Regions from separate parts of the Moellerella wisconsensis genome, predicted to be linked through region 2. Evidence: predicted binding sites of a transcription regulator. Region 2 holds the regulator's gene; each other region holds the start of a gene.
What was found. The regulator LexA, encoded in region 2, represses DNA repair genes until DNA is damaged. The targets are predictions, from matches to a motif close to TNCTGTATGTACATACAGNA.

Region 1 (4,648 bases), 650 kb from region 2:
ACGTTTACAAAATCAATTTGTCCGCCTGTGGCGGCACTTCAATGGTGTAAACAGCCAAACCAACTTACAATCTCTTGCCGAGGTTTTATATTGCTCTCGTCGCCATGTCAGAACCCTATTGAATGAAATGCAGACTAATGGCTGGCTCTCATGGGAGGCAGCTGCCGGGCGAGGAAAGCTTTCTTGGCTGCAATTTCATCGTAACGGGCTCGAATTACAGCAGGCTCAAGCCGAAAAATTATTACAACAAGAGGGCATTGAAAAGCTCGTAGCACTGGTCGGTGATAAAGATGCTATCCGTCAAACGGTACTGTCAGAGTTAGAACGTAGCTACCGGCAAGGAAAAAGTCTATTACGTATCGTTTATTACCGCGCATTTCCTAATTTATTGCCCGGAACCCCACTTCGACGTTCAGAAATCCACTTGCTCAGCCAGATATTTAATGGCTTAACCCATATAAATGAGGAAAAAGGGGAAGTAGAAAGCGGATTAGCCCACCATTGGCAGGCCATCAGTGAAACACACTGGCGATTTTATTTGCGTCCAGCCATTTATTTTCATCATGGTCGCGAATTACAAATGAACGATATTATTACGTCTCTTCAACGCTTAAAAAGCAGCTGGCCGCTATTTTCTCATATCGATCACATTGATTCCCCCCTGCCCTATATCATTGATATTTATCTTACTGAGCGTGATAAACAATTTCCTTGGTTAATGGGCAGTCCACATGCAGCTATTCTACCGAATGAATGGCAGCAAATTAAGGATTTTTCTAAACATCCTATCGGTACAGGACCGTATCAAGTCACAAAAAATACGCCCAATAAACTCACGATTAGCGCCTTTGATCGTTATTTTGGTTATCGCTCATTACTCGATGAAGTTTCTATTTGGGTATTACCCGAATTATCACAACAAATGGTATGTACCACTTTAAAAATGGAAGGCGATGAAGAAAACAGTGACTGTCTTGAAGGTAGAATGGAAGATGGATGCTATTTTTTATTGATGGATGCACGCTCTAAACTTAGCCAGCGTGATGATATACGCCAGTGGCTGTGCAGTTTTCTTACCCCGATCAATCTATTAGCCCATTGTGACCCTTTCTATCAACGCCATTGGGCGCCTGCTTATGGGCTACTGCTGCATTGGCATCACAGCAAAACGTTATCTTATTTACCGAAACCGCCTGAATTAACAGAGCTTACGGTGACTTTTTATCATCATCATCACGAATTTAATACTATCAGCCAGATAATGCAGCACGTACTCGCTATGCAGGGCGTAAAACTCAATATTAATATCATTGATTATGACGATTGGTTCAATGGCAACGCAGAAAGTGACATTTGGCTAGCGACCGCTAATTTTATTCGCCCTCTCGAATTCTCTCTTTTTTCTACACTGTATGAAATGCCTTTATTGCATAAATGTCTAAATACCTCCTTTAGTGCCGAACTTTCTCAATGGCGACAGAGAGAGCTTAATATTGAGCGCTGGTGCGCGAGTATGGTCGAGAGTCAAATGTTCCATCCCCTTTTACACCATCGATTAGAGATCCAAGGCCAGAGGACATTACGCGGGGTTAGAATGAATACTTTTGGTTGGTTCGATTTTAAATCAGCATGGTTTAAGCCGTTGGAAGATAATACACAGAAACCCTTAAAGTTATAAACACCCAAAGTAGATGATAAGGATTTTATTCACTTTTTCTGTGGATATCCATGTGAACAACATCATAACAATCGGGGTATAGTTTGTGAGTTATTGGCTGACAATATTTTACAAATTTTAAATTACTTATTTATAATCATATGGATAACATAAAATAAAATGCCTAAATAGACTATTTATTACCATAATAAAATGCCCTCAAAACCTCAAAGAACAAAAAACAACCAATAAGGTATTTATCCACAGGATATGTATCTTAGTTGCACAAATAGCACTAAAACTCGTAAAAAACCGCAACAGTCAAGCCTGTAAATTTAGCCAGTAGTTCGATGTTTTTCCAGTTATCCCACAAACCTGTGGATAACCTAGTATAAGATCCTGTTATTAATTGGGGATTAAAAGGCATAAGCCAAATATTATTGGCATTTTAACGCTAACTTGTTAAATATTTACTTTGTAAATCATCCAATTAAAAAATTATTATTTAAAATGTTATACTGAATAACTTATCGCTCAACTTAATGGTTATTTTTTAATCAAAACAATGAATTTTATCGCTCCCGCTCCCCCAACGGATCAAGCTACACTAATGGCGCGTGCAGACGCATTGGCTGGCTATACGCTTGGCGAATTAGCAAATTACGCCGGATTGCCAATCCCTCCCGATTTAAAACGAGACAAAGGCTGGGTTGGGATGTTACTAGAATACTTATTAGGCGCGTCGGCAGGCAGTAAAGCCGAGCAAGACTTCGCCAATCTAGGAATTGAACTTAAAACTATTCCAATTGATCGCACAGGAACCCCGCTAGAAACCACCTTTGTCTGCGTTGCTCCTTTAACAGGAAATAGCGGAATCACTTGGGAAAACAGCCATGTACGGCATAAATTATCCTGTGTATTGTGGTTTCCAATTGAAGGCGAACGACAAATACCTTTAGCTGAGCGGCGGATTGCCAGTCCCTTATTATGGCGTCCTTCAGCAATAGAAGATCAATTACTAAAACAAGATTGGGAAGAATTAATGGATTTAATTGTTCTTGGCAAAGTGGAAACTATTACGGCTCGGCATGGACAAGTTTTGCAAATTCGACCTAAAGCTGCCAACAGTAAAGCGCTAACCGAAGGGATTGGCCCAGAAGGACAACCAATTATGACCTTACCGCGAGGCTTTTATCTTAAAAAAGATTTTACCGGCCCATTATTAGCACGGCATTTCCGTGCAATAAATGAATAAGTTAGCTAAATAAATTGGCTGGCTGTTCGGCAAAAATATTTTTATTACTATGCCAGAAGCCTATAATCATCTAATCAATAATTTAATAAATATTAAAAGGTAGTCATCATGTTCGAGTGGTTAATAGACCCACATGCTTGGATGGCCTTAGCAACATTGACCATTCTAGAAATCATTTTAGGCATTGATAATATTATCTTTTTGGCGTTAGTGGTCAGTAAACTCCCCACCCATCAGCAAAATGCAGCACGCCGAACGGGGCTACTCGCAGCAATGCTCATGCGTTTAGCCTTACTGGCCTCAATTACTTTTATTATCCGCTTAACGCATCCTTTATTTATATTGTGGGAACAACCTATTTCGGCGCGCGATATCATCTTATTCGCCGGTGGATTATTTCTCATTTGGAAAGCCAGCAAAGAGATCCATGAAGCGATAGATCAAGTAGATGAAGATGAACAACCGACACAAAAAATTCATTCTTTTTGGAATGCCATTGTTCAGATTGCCTTACTCGATATTATTTTTAGTCTCGATTCGGTGATCACCGCCGTCGGTTTATCTGAACATTTAGTTATTATGATGGCCGCAGTCATTATTGCCGTAGGTGTGATGATGTTTGCGGCACGTCCGATTGGGAATTTTGTCGATCGCTACCCATCAGTCAAAATTCTGGCGTTATCTTTCTTGATTTTGATTGGCTTTACGTTGATTTTAGAAAGCGTACAAGTTCATGTTTCTAAAGGGTATATTTACTTCGCGATGTTCTTCTCAATGGCAGTGCAGTTACTCAATATTCTGCGCAGCAAAAAACAGAAATCACTAAAACAAAAATCACATTCATAACGGCGATTAATAGCCTGATAACGTAGAGATAGAGCTTGGTACAGATCACAAAAAAGCCTTATTTTTCAATAAGGCTTTTTATTCAGTCAACCAAAGATAATCAATGATTAGTCATCAATTGCTGTAAACTCAGGCGTATTAACGATAAACAATTCCGCCGTCGGTCAAAATAGATTGGCCGGTAATATAATCCGCGTCATCGCTGGCTAAGAAAGCGACCAGTGCCGCCACATCGTCTGGAGTCTGAGCACGACCTAAAGCGATACCATCCACATATTTTTTGTAGGTTTCACCAATCGGTGCGCCGGTAATTTCAGAGAAACGCTCATCAATTTCGACCCACATATCCGTACCAACAATCCCCGGGCAATAAGAGTTAACGGTGATCCCCGCACTGGCATATTCTTTGGCTGCTGCTTGGGTTAATGCGCGGACCGCGAATTTAGTTGCAGAATAGACACCTAACAACGCAAATCCATCATGGCCGGCAATTGAAGAGGCATTAATAACTTTACCTTTCTGCTCACGCTGTTTGAATTTTTCAGTCGCCGCTTGGATCCCCCAAGTCACACCATTAACGTTAATTTTGAAGATACGATCCATATCTTCCTGACGCACATCCGCTAAGGCTTTAACTTGAGCAATACCGGCATTATTAATCATAACATCAAAGCCACCTAAGGCTTGCTCAGCATGCGCTACTGCGGCAAACACTTCATCACGATGACTAACATCCGCAATAAACGTAGTGGCTTTACGGCCTAATGCTTCAACTTCTTTCGCCACATTAGTCAATTTGTCCTGGTTGAGATCAACTAGAGCGATGTCTGCGCCTTCTTTCGCTAAACGAAGAGCAATTGCGCGTCCGATGCCTTGTGCTGCACCTGTGA
Region 2 (4,648 bases):
AGATATGTTTATGAATTTCAATTTATAATGCTGAAAATCATTTTTAATGATTACATCAAAATAATGAAATATTTAGAAACACTTATTTTCACTTGGCATTAATAATATAGTTTTAGAATTATTTGTCAAAAAAGTACATTTACTGATAGTCAATAATGTACAAATATACTTAAGGTAAAAATACAGGTTTAAAACCTAAATATTGCCGAACGGCAGTGGTTTATTGGCTTAATTTAGCTCAGGCAATATCAATGCTATTCATTGATTAAATTTAATGTGATTTTTTTATTTTGTTTAATATAACAGCAATCAAAATCATGAACTGAATAAATGAGATTATTTAGATTAAAAATTCGATAATTCAATATTTATCTTTATTTATATATAACTCATATCATATTAAACAAACTTAAAAAGTAAGTTATAAAAATCAGCTAAGAAAAGTCTTATTCGAATAATTTTTTTTATTCATTAATATATATAAGTTATAAAAATTTAAAAAGTACGTATAATTACTCCCCCGTCGTGCTATCATTAAACAATAAATTAATACTTAACGTAATTTAAATTAATGAGTTATTAATAAAATACCTTTAATGTTATTTTGTCGATAGTTTGAATTTAAATTACTGTTAATAATGTTAAATATAATTCAAATACAACTTTATTGTTATCTTGTGGTATCTCTATTAATAATTTTTGTTTTCTTTTTGTTATATGTTATTTGTTTTTATTCTCATTTTCATTACCTACAACTCCCCCTCTTTAGCTATCTGTCAGCTATCTGTTTTGGCTGAGATCTGTGATAGCATATCGGCAGACTTCTGTTTCCGGATACCCACGTAATGAAAGATATCGTCGGCAATAAATTACTCGTCATGGCAGAGACTATTTGCCAATCAAGAGGCGTCAGACTAACGCCACAACGTGCAACTGTATTGCGCCTCATTGCAGAACAACCGGGCGCGATTAGTGCTTATGATCTTCTGGATTTATTGCGTGAAATAGAGCCGCAGGCTAAGCCACCGACGGTTTATAGAGGGCTGGAGTTTCTACTAGAACAAGGATTTATCCATAAAATAGAATCAACAAATAGTTTTGTTATTTGTCACCATCTGGATAATCCTAGCCATATTTCCGTCATGTTAATTTGTGATGGTTGTGGCAGTGTCACCGAGAGTGATTGTTCAGTCATTGAAGCGGCGATTGTTAACCTTGCAGAAAACGCTAATTTTCATATCCGCCATACGGTGGTTGAAAATCATGGTTTATGTCATCAGTGCTACGAAAAAGAAAATTGTGCTCATCCGGAACATTGTGGGCATGATCATAGCCATCAACAACGTCAGACCAATATAAAGAAGAAAATCTAAGATAGTTGGCAGATGGTTTATTTTCACTGAGGAAAATAGCGCATCTGCCTCGGAACATAATTTATGTGATAACCTTAACTATGCCTCAATAACTATACATCAATAACTATACATCAATAACTACAATGCATTTATCGCGGTTAATTAGGTTATTTTTGCTATCAAAAACTAATACCAATCTGCGTTACGAATAACACCGACAGCTAATCCTTCGATAGTAAAGCTCTGCTCACGCAGATCGACAACAATAGGCTCAAAATCAGGATTTTCAGCTATTAGTTCAACTTTATTACCGACTTGTTTAAAACGTTTTACAGTGACTTCATCTTCAATACGCGCAACAATAACCTGCCCGTTATGAACATCCTGAGTTTTATGCACAGCTAGCAGATCGCCATCCATAATCCCTATATCTTTCATCGACATACCACTAACCCGCAGTAAAAAATCCGCGTGTGGCTTAAACAATACTGGATCGACCTGATAATGGCTCTCAATATGTTGCTCTGCCAATAATGGTTCGCCCGCAGCCACGCGGCCAATCAGCGGTAGTCCTGGCGTTTCTGTTGGTTCTTCTAGCAGCAAACGAATACCACGGGAGGCGCCAGAAACGATTTCTATCACCCCTTTTCGTGCTAATGCCTTAAGGTGTTCTTCTGCCGCATTCGGCGATCGGAATCCTAAACTTGTCGCTATTTCAGCACGCGTTGGTGGCATACCCGTTTGCGAAATGTGATCACGCACCAGCTGGTAAACCTGCTGTTGCCTTGCAGTTAATGCTTTCATCTCGCCCCCTGTTTGTTTATACAGTCTGACTGTGAGTATATACAGGTAAATGGCGATTGGAAACCGTTAAATACGTGAAATCTCTGGATTCCTATGCATTATTGATATAATAAATGAACAATAAGCGTCAGTAATAATTATTATTGATTTAATAACTCATGCCATAACGCTGCCACAGAATCATTGCCCAAATAAATAATGCCAAGCCAATCGACACAAATACGGCGGCTGAACCAATATCTTTGGCTCTCCCGGATAATTGATGGTATTCACTGCCAACACGGTCAACAACGGCTTCTATAGCACTATTAATCAACTCAATAATTGCCACCAAAACTACGGCGCTAATCAATAAAATTCTTTCGAGATAATTTATATCGAGGTAAAAAGCTAAAATAATGGCTAAAATTGCCGCAACTGATTCTTGGCGAAAAGCCGCCTCATTAATCCAAGCCGCTTTCAACCCTTTCATCGAGTATCCTGCTGCTTTTATAACCCTTGTTAACCCTTTTGTTTGGTTTGCCATCAATAAATGCTCTCTTTAATAAAGGAAAATAAAATCTATTAAGTGATAAAAAGTTGTCTCGGTTCAACAGATCTACGGGTTGATTTCTGGTATGCTTGCGCAGTATTGCTAACAAGAGGCTATAACAATTTATGTCACTTTGGCGTAAACTATATTATAACATGTTGAATTTACCATTAAAGTTTTTGGTAAAAAGTAAACTTATTCCGACTGATCCCATTACAGAATTAGGACTCAATACCACGAGCCCGACGCTGTATGTGTTGCCGTATCATTCAAAAGCTGACTTATTGACGTTAAGACAACAATGTCTGGCTATTGGATTACCGGATCCGTTAAATTCTGTCGATATTAATGGCACTAAATTACCGGCTTATGTCTTTATTGATGATGGCCCGCGGGTGTTCCGCTATTATTCCCCAGATCCTCGCAAAGACTCGGTCAAAACCTTTCATGCGTATCTTGATTTGCATCGTAATAATCCAAATCTGGATATTCAAATGCTGCCGGCTTCGGTAATGTTTGGTCGCTCGCCAGGTCGAGAAGGACATAACTCAGCCCCGCAATTACGCTTACTTAATGGAGTGCAGAAATTTTTTGCCGCTCTGTGGCTAGGTCGAGATAGCTTTGTACGCTTCTCCCCGCCAGTATCAATGCGCGTTATGGCTGAAGAACACGGCACCGATTCGATTATTGCCAATAAATTGGCACGCGTCGCCCGTATTCACTATTCTCGTCAACGGTTAGCTGCCGTTGGGCCAAAACTGCCGGTACGCCAAGATTTATTCAATAAATTGCTAACGTCAAAAGCGATTGAAAAAGCCGTTGAGGATGAATCTCGCAGCAAGAAAATTCCGCTTAAAAAAGCGCAACAAAATGCTGTAAATATGATGGAAGAAATAGCCGCTAACTTCTCTTATGAAGCTATTCGTCTGTCAGATAGGGTATTAAGTTGGACATGGAACCGTTTATATCAAGGTATTAATGTTCAGCACGCTGAGCGCGTTAGGCAATTGGCACAAGATGGACATGAAATTGTTTATGTTCCTTCGCATCGTAGCCATATGGATTACCTTTTATTATCTTATGTGCTTTATCATCAAGGGCTTGTGCCACCGCATATCGCCGCGGGGATTAATCTGAACTTTTGGCCGGCAGGCCCTATTTTTAGACGTTTAGGCGCCTTTTTTATTCGCCGTACCTTTAAAGGCAATAAGCTTTATTCGACTGTTTTCCGTGAATATCTAAGCGAACTGTTTGCTCGCGGCTATTCGATTGAATACTTTGTTGAAGGCGGCCGTTCTCGTACCGGTCGATTATTGCAGCCGAAAACCGGCACCTTGTCGATGACATTACAGGCCATGTTACGCGGCGATTCTCGCCCTATCACTATCGTGCCTATTTATATCGGCTATGAGCATGTGATGGAAGTTGCGACCTATGCGAAGGAGCTTAAAGGCGCTGAGAAAGAGAAAGAAGGCTTTTTCTCTATGATCCGTGGTTTGCGTAAACTGCGTAAACTAGGCCAAGGATATGTTAACTTTGGTCAGCCTATTTCCTTAAGTCACTATTTAAATCAGCGGGTTCCAAACTGGCGTGAATCTATCGATCCTATCGAGCCACAACGTCCAAGTTGGTTAAACCCAGCGGTCAGTGATTTAGCCGAAAGCATTATGGTAAATATCAATAATGCAGCCGCAGCTAATGCGATCAACTTATGTTCAACCGCATTATTGGCATCACGACAACGCGCATTAACCCGTGAGCAACTGGTGGAACAGGTGGATTGTTATCTGCAATTACTGCGTAACGTGCCGTATACCGCAGATGCTACTACGCCAAATAAAACCGCGGATGAACTGCTAAATCACGCATTACAGATGGATAAGTTCGAAGTCGAAAAAGACAGCATGGGCGATCTGATTATTCTGCCGCGAGAAAATGCTGTTCTGATGACTTATTA
Region 3 (4,648 bases), 1.3 Mb from region 2:
TTGATTGGACCCGGCAGTTTTTTTACCAGTTTAATGCCTCTGCTGCTTATCGATGAATTATCTGTAGCGCTTAATGAATGCCGTGCACCGCTGATTTATATCGGTAATTTAGGCAAAGAATTGAGCCCATCGGCAGCAAGTTTGACCTTAAATGAAAAGTTGTTGATGATGGAACATAAAATCGGGCGCAAAAAAATAGAAGCGATAATTGTCGGCCCAAGAACCAATATCGACTCTGTCAATCAACAACGTATTATCACTCAAATGGTATTGGAAGCAGAAGATATACCCTATCGACATGACCGTGAATTACTTCATTTAGCCATTGAAAATAGCGTACAAAAACTGATTGCCGCCGCTATATTATAAACCTTGGTTGCTGCGCCTAATATTTTTTATATCCACTATATTTCTAATATCAACCTCCAATAACACGATTAACTTAGCCGCGGAGGCTATTAAAAAAACTCCGCGGTTAATTCTGCCATTAATATAGACGGATGGTATATTATGAATTGGCAATAAATAACGCTCTCAACGTTAATATTTCATCACGCAATTCAGCCGCCTGCTCAAATTCTAAGTCTTGCGCTGATTGATACATTTTAGCTTCTAATTGCTGAATTTTCACTTCTAACTCTTTCGCCGAAAGATTACGATAATCCTCATTGATCTGACTGGATTTAGCCAAAGATGCAGATTTACCTTTCGGTTTACCCACTTTGTGACCTATTTGTAATATATCGCCGATTTTCTTGTTTAATCCTTGAGGCACAATCCCATGTTGTTGATTGAAAGCCATTTGTTTTTCACGGCGGCGTTCAGTTTCACGAATAGCTTTCTCCATTGATGCCGTTATCCTATCGCCATAAAGAATTGCTTTGCCGTTTAAATTTCGTGCCGCACGACCAATAGTCTGGATCAATGAACGTTCAGAACGTAGAAAACCTTCTTTATCGGCGTCAAGAATAGCCACCAGCGAAACTTCGGGCATATCAAGCCCTTCTCGCAGTAAGTTAATCCCAACCAACACATCAAACTCACCTAAACGTAAATCACGAATAATTTCCACACGCTCGACTGTATCAATATCAGAGTGTAAGTAGCGAACTTTCTCGCCATGCTCTTCCAAATATTCAGTCAAATCTTCTGACATTCGCTTAGTTAATGTAGTAACCAATACACGCTCATTTTTTTCAACTCGCAAACGAATTTCAGACAATAAATCATCAATTTGAGTCGCGACTGGGCGTACTTCAATTACCGGATCTAGAAGCCCAGTTGGACGTACAACTTGTTCAATAATATCGTTTTCAGATTTTTCTAACTCGTATTTACCCGGTGTCGCAGAAACATAAATCGTCTGCGGAGCTAATGCCTCAAATTCTTCAAATCGCAATGGTCGATTATCCAATGCGGAGGGTAAACGAAAGCCATACTCAACGAGAGTCTCTTTACGTGATCTATCACCACGATACATGGCGCCAATTTGGGGAATAGTCGCGTGAGATTCATCAATTACCAATAAGCCATCTGCCGGTAAATAATCAAACAATGTTGGCGGTGGCTCGCCCGGACCTCGGCCCGATAAATAGCGTGAATAGTTTTCAATGCCGGAGCAATAACCCAGTTCATTCATCATTTCTAAATCAAATTGAGTTCGCTGTGAGACACGCTGTTCTTCGACTAATTTATCATTAGCCAACAAAATCTTACGCCGATCTGCTAGCTCAACTTTAATCTTTTCCATTGCATCAAGAATACGTTCACGCGGCGTCACATAGTGGGTTTTTGGGTACACGGTATAACGCGGTACAGTATGCTGAATCTGGCCGGTTAAAGGATCAAATATCGAGAGTCGTTCAACCTCTTCATCGAATAACTCAACCCGCAAAGCATGCTCATCGGATTCTGCCGGAAAAATATCAATCACTTCGCCCCGTACCCGGAATGTTCCGCGCTGGAAGGCTTGATCATTACGGCTGTATTGCAAATCGGCCAGACGGCGCAAAATGGAACGCTGGTCGATTATCATCCCTACGCTCAAATGCAGCATCATTTTGAGATAACTGTCCGGATCGCCCAAACCATAAATCGCTGAGACCGATGCTACAACTATCACATCACGTCGCTCTAATAAGGCTTTAGTTGCAGAAAGCCGCATCTGTTCAATATGTTCATTCACTGAGGCGTCTTTTTCAATAAAGGTGTCGGAACTGGGAACATAGGCTTCAGGTTGGTAATAATCGTAATATGAAACAAAATATTCAACCGCATTGTCGGGAAAGAATTCTTTCATTTCACTGTATAACTGCGCGGCTAGGGTTTTATTGTGCGCCATAATCATCGTTGGACGATTTTCTTTGGCGATAACGTTAGCTATCGTAAAGGTCTTCCCTGAACCCGTCACCCCGAGCAATGTTTGATGGGCTAAACCATCTTCCAATCCTTCGGATAAGCGGCGTATTGCCTCTGGCTGATCCCCAGCAGGCTGAAAATCAGAATGTAATTTAAATACTTTACTCATTGAGACGACCTCTTACCGATAACGACATTCATGATGCTGGATATAATTACAGCGCCAAGTATAACGTAAAAAAACATTACTGTTATTTTTATCCTATGACTTGATACAGTATCGAGTGAAAAAGTATCGAGAAAAAATGATGTTATCCCCAAAATTTAACTTGACCCGTGATTATTTTTATATTTTATACTGTTGCTAGATATCTCTAATGCCCCATAAAAAAAATAAATCTTGATTTTAAATAACTCATTGTATTTAATGTCTTTTTAATAAGAGCCGAGAATAGCAACAACTTACGCCAAAGCCGCATGACGCCTTAGGTTAAGCTATTATTGAGAATTTAATTCACAGGGTTATCCACAGAAATAGTGGATAACTCGCTAAATCCTTTTTTTATATGCAACTTATGTGATTAGTGGTCAGGTAGACTTGGACAATAACGTGATTATTGATTTATTTTCTTTGGCTTATTTTTGCGCGTAATTGCATTTAAAAATAGTGTTTTTTAATTTTTATGGTGCTCTATTAACTTAATCAATACGTGATAAAGATGAGCGCATTATCTCGGTACGACAAATCCACAGTATTTTCTCATACTTATTTTACTATTATCGTACCAAGAATAATGCGCACTAAATGCCGGCTAAAAAGATATGAATCGATAATAAACTACACCGCTAATTTGTGTAATTGCAAATATTGACCGACAGTCGCGATATCGCCTTCCGTTAAATGCGGAATAATCCCCAAACACGGTGCTGGGATCATACGTTCTAACGTAGCTAAATATTCGGCTTGATAGGTTCCTGCTGGCTCGATTTCATTCGCCACCCATCCAGCCAAGGTTAAATTGGCCTGTTTTATGGCTTGTACAGTTAGTAATGCGTGATTAATACAGCCTAATTTAACCCCAACAGTTAAAATGACAGGGAAGTTCCATTCAATCGCCCAATCGGCAAATGTTTGTTCTGCGCTTAAAGGTGTATACCAACCTCCTGCGCCCTCAACCAGTAACCATTGTGCTTTTTGCTGCAAATGAACCAGTCCCCGAGACATCACTGAAAACTGTATCGGTTGGTTTAATTGTTGACTAATAATGTGTGGCGATGTTGGTTGCTCAAAAACGACGGGATTAACTTCAGCGTAATTTAGCCTTAATGTACTGTTTTTTTGAAGTAATAATGCGTCACCATTGCGCAGTCCGCGCTCGGTTTGCTCGCTCCCTGAAGCAACCGGTTTATAACCTGCGGTCTGGTAACCTTCAGCCGCGGCCGCTTGTAATAAAGCACAACTGACCACTGTTTTACCCACCTCGGTATCGGTCCCGGTAATAAAATATATTTTAGTCACGATATAACACTCCAAAAACTGTTTGATAAGTCAGCGGGTAACGGTCATTAACTGTAGGATAAACTTGTTCTAGTTGATTTAATTGCTGACGAGTCATCAAACCAGACTGCCGGCCTTGAGTTAAATGTGTCGCACCAATACCTTTTAAAGAACGTAATAAGCCATTAAGAGTGGTATAAGTTGGTGTAATAGGCTGTAATAACAAATTGTTACGCCAACTAGAACACGTCGACTTTATTGAGGAAAGCGCTAAGAAATGGTTAACGTGAGTTTTATTGTCGACCTGCTGCCAAGCTTGGGATAATTCAACTAATGATCCCTCGGCTAAGGTGGTAAAAATGACCCATCCACCCGATTTAGTCACCCGATACAATTCACTCAATGCAATATCGAGAGGGTCACACCATTGGATAGCTAAATTACTAAAAGTTACGTCAAAACTTTTATCGGCTATCGGTATCGCTTCCATATCCGCGCAGATAAAATGTTGAGCGCTGCCTTTTTTACGGGCAACCTCTAACATGCCAGAGGATAAGTCTAATGCGGTAACTTCTGCCCCTTGTTGTTGAAATACATCGCTAAAATATCCAGTACCACATCCCGCATCTAATATTTTTTTACCGCACAATGGCCGCGTAGAGACGGTGTTCTGCAATAATAATTTACTGGCTTTACTAGCAATGGCTGAAAACAGCGATGAATTCATCGGGTCGGTTGTAGGAAATTGCCGAATTAATTGAACCAATAATTGATACAGTAAATATCCAGTTT

Region 1: the regulator LexA is predicted to act here: its motif matches at 1,983-2,002, upstream of mutH (DNA mismatch repair endonuclease MutH).
Region 3: the regulator LexA is predicted to act here: its motif matches at 2,562-2,581, upstream of uvrB (excinuclease ABC subunit UvrB).

What each region holds. Positions count from the first base shown of each region.
Region 1 covers NZ_CP093242.1:2,576,013-2,580,660, forward strand. Annotated here, with positions in the region: gene sgrR (HTH-type transcriptional regulator SgrR) at 1-1,678, shown strand, start outside; gene mutH (DNA mismatch repair endonuclease MutH) at 2,223-2,912, shown strand; gene MNY66_RS11345 (TerC family protein) at 3,021-3,758, shown strand; gene MNY66_RS11350 (acetoin reductase) at 3,897-4,648, opposite strand, start outside.
Region 2 covers NZ_CP093242.1:3,222,104-3,226,751, forward strand. Annotated here, with positions in the region: gene zur (zinc uptake transcriptional repressor Zur) at 846-1,373, shown strand; gene lexA (transcriptional repressor LexA) at 1,542-2,159, opposite strand; gene MNY66_RS14045 (diacylglycerol kinase) at 2,308-2,685, opposite strand; gene plsB (glycerol-3-phosphate 1-O-acyltransferase PlsB) at 2,817-4,648, shown strand, end outside.
Region 3 covers NZ_CP093242.1:935,282-939,929, reverse strand. Annotated here, with positions in the region: gene yvcK (uridine diphosphate-N-acetylglucosamine-binding protein YvcK) at 1-369, shown strand, start outside; gene uvrB (excinuclease ABC subunit UvrB) at 509-2,527, opposite strand; gene bioD (dethiobiotin synthase) at 3,197-3,877, opposite strand; gene bioC (malonyl-ACP O-methyltransferase BioC) at 3,870-4,648, opposite strand, start outside.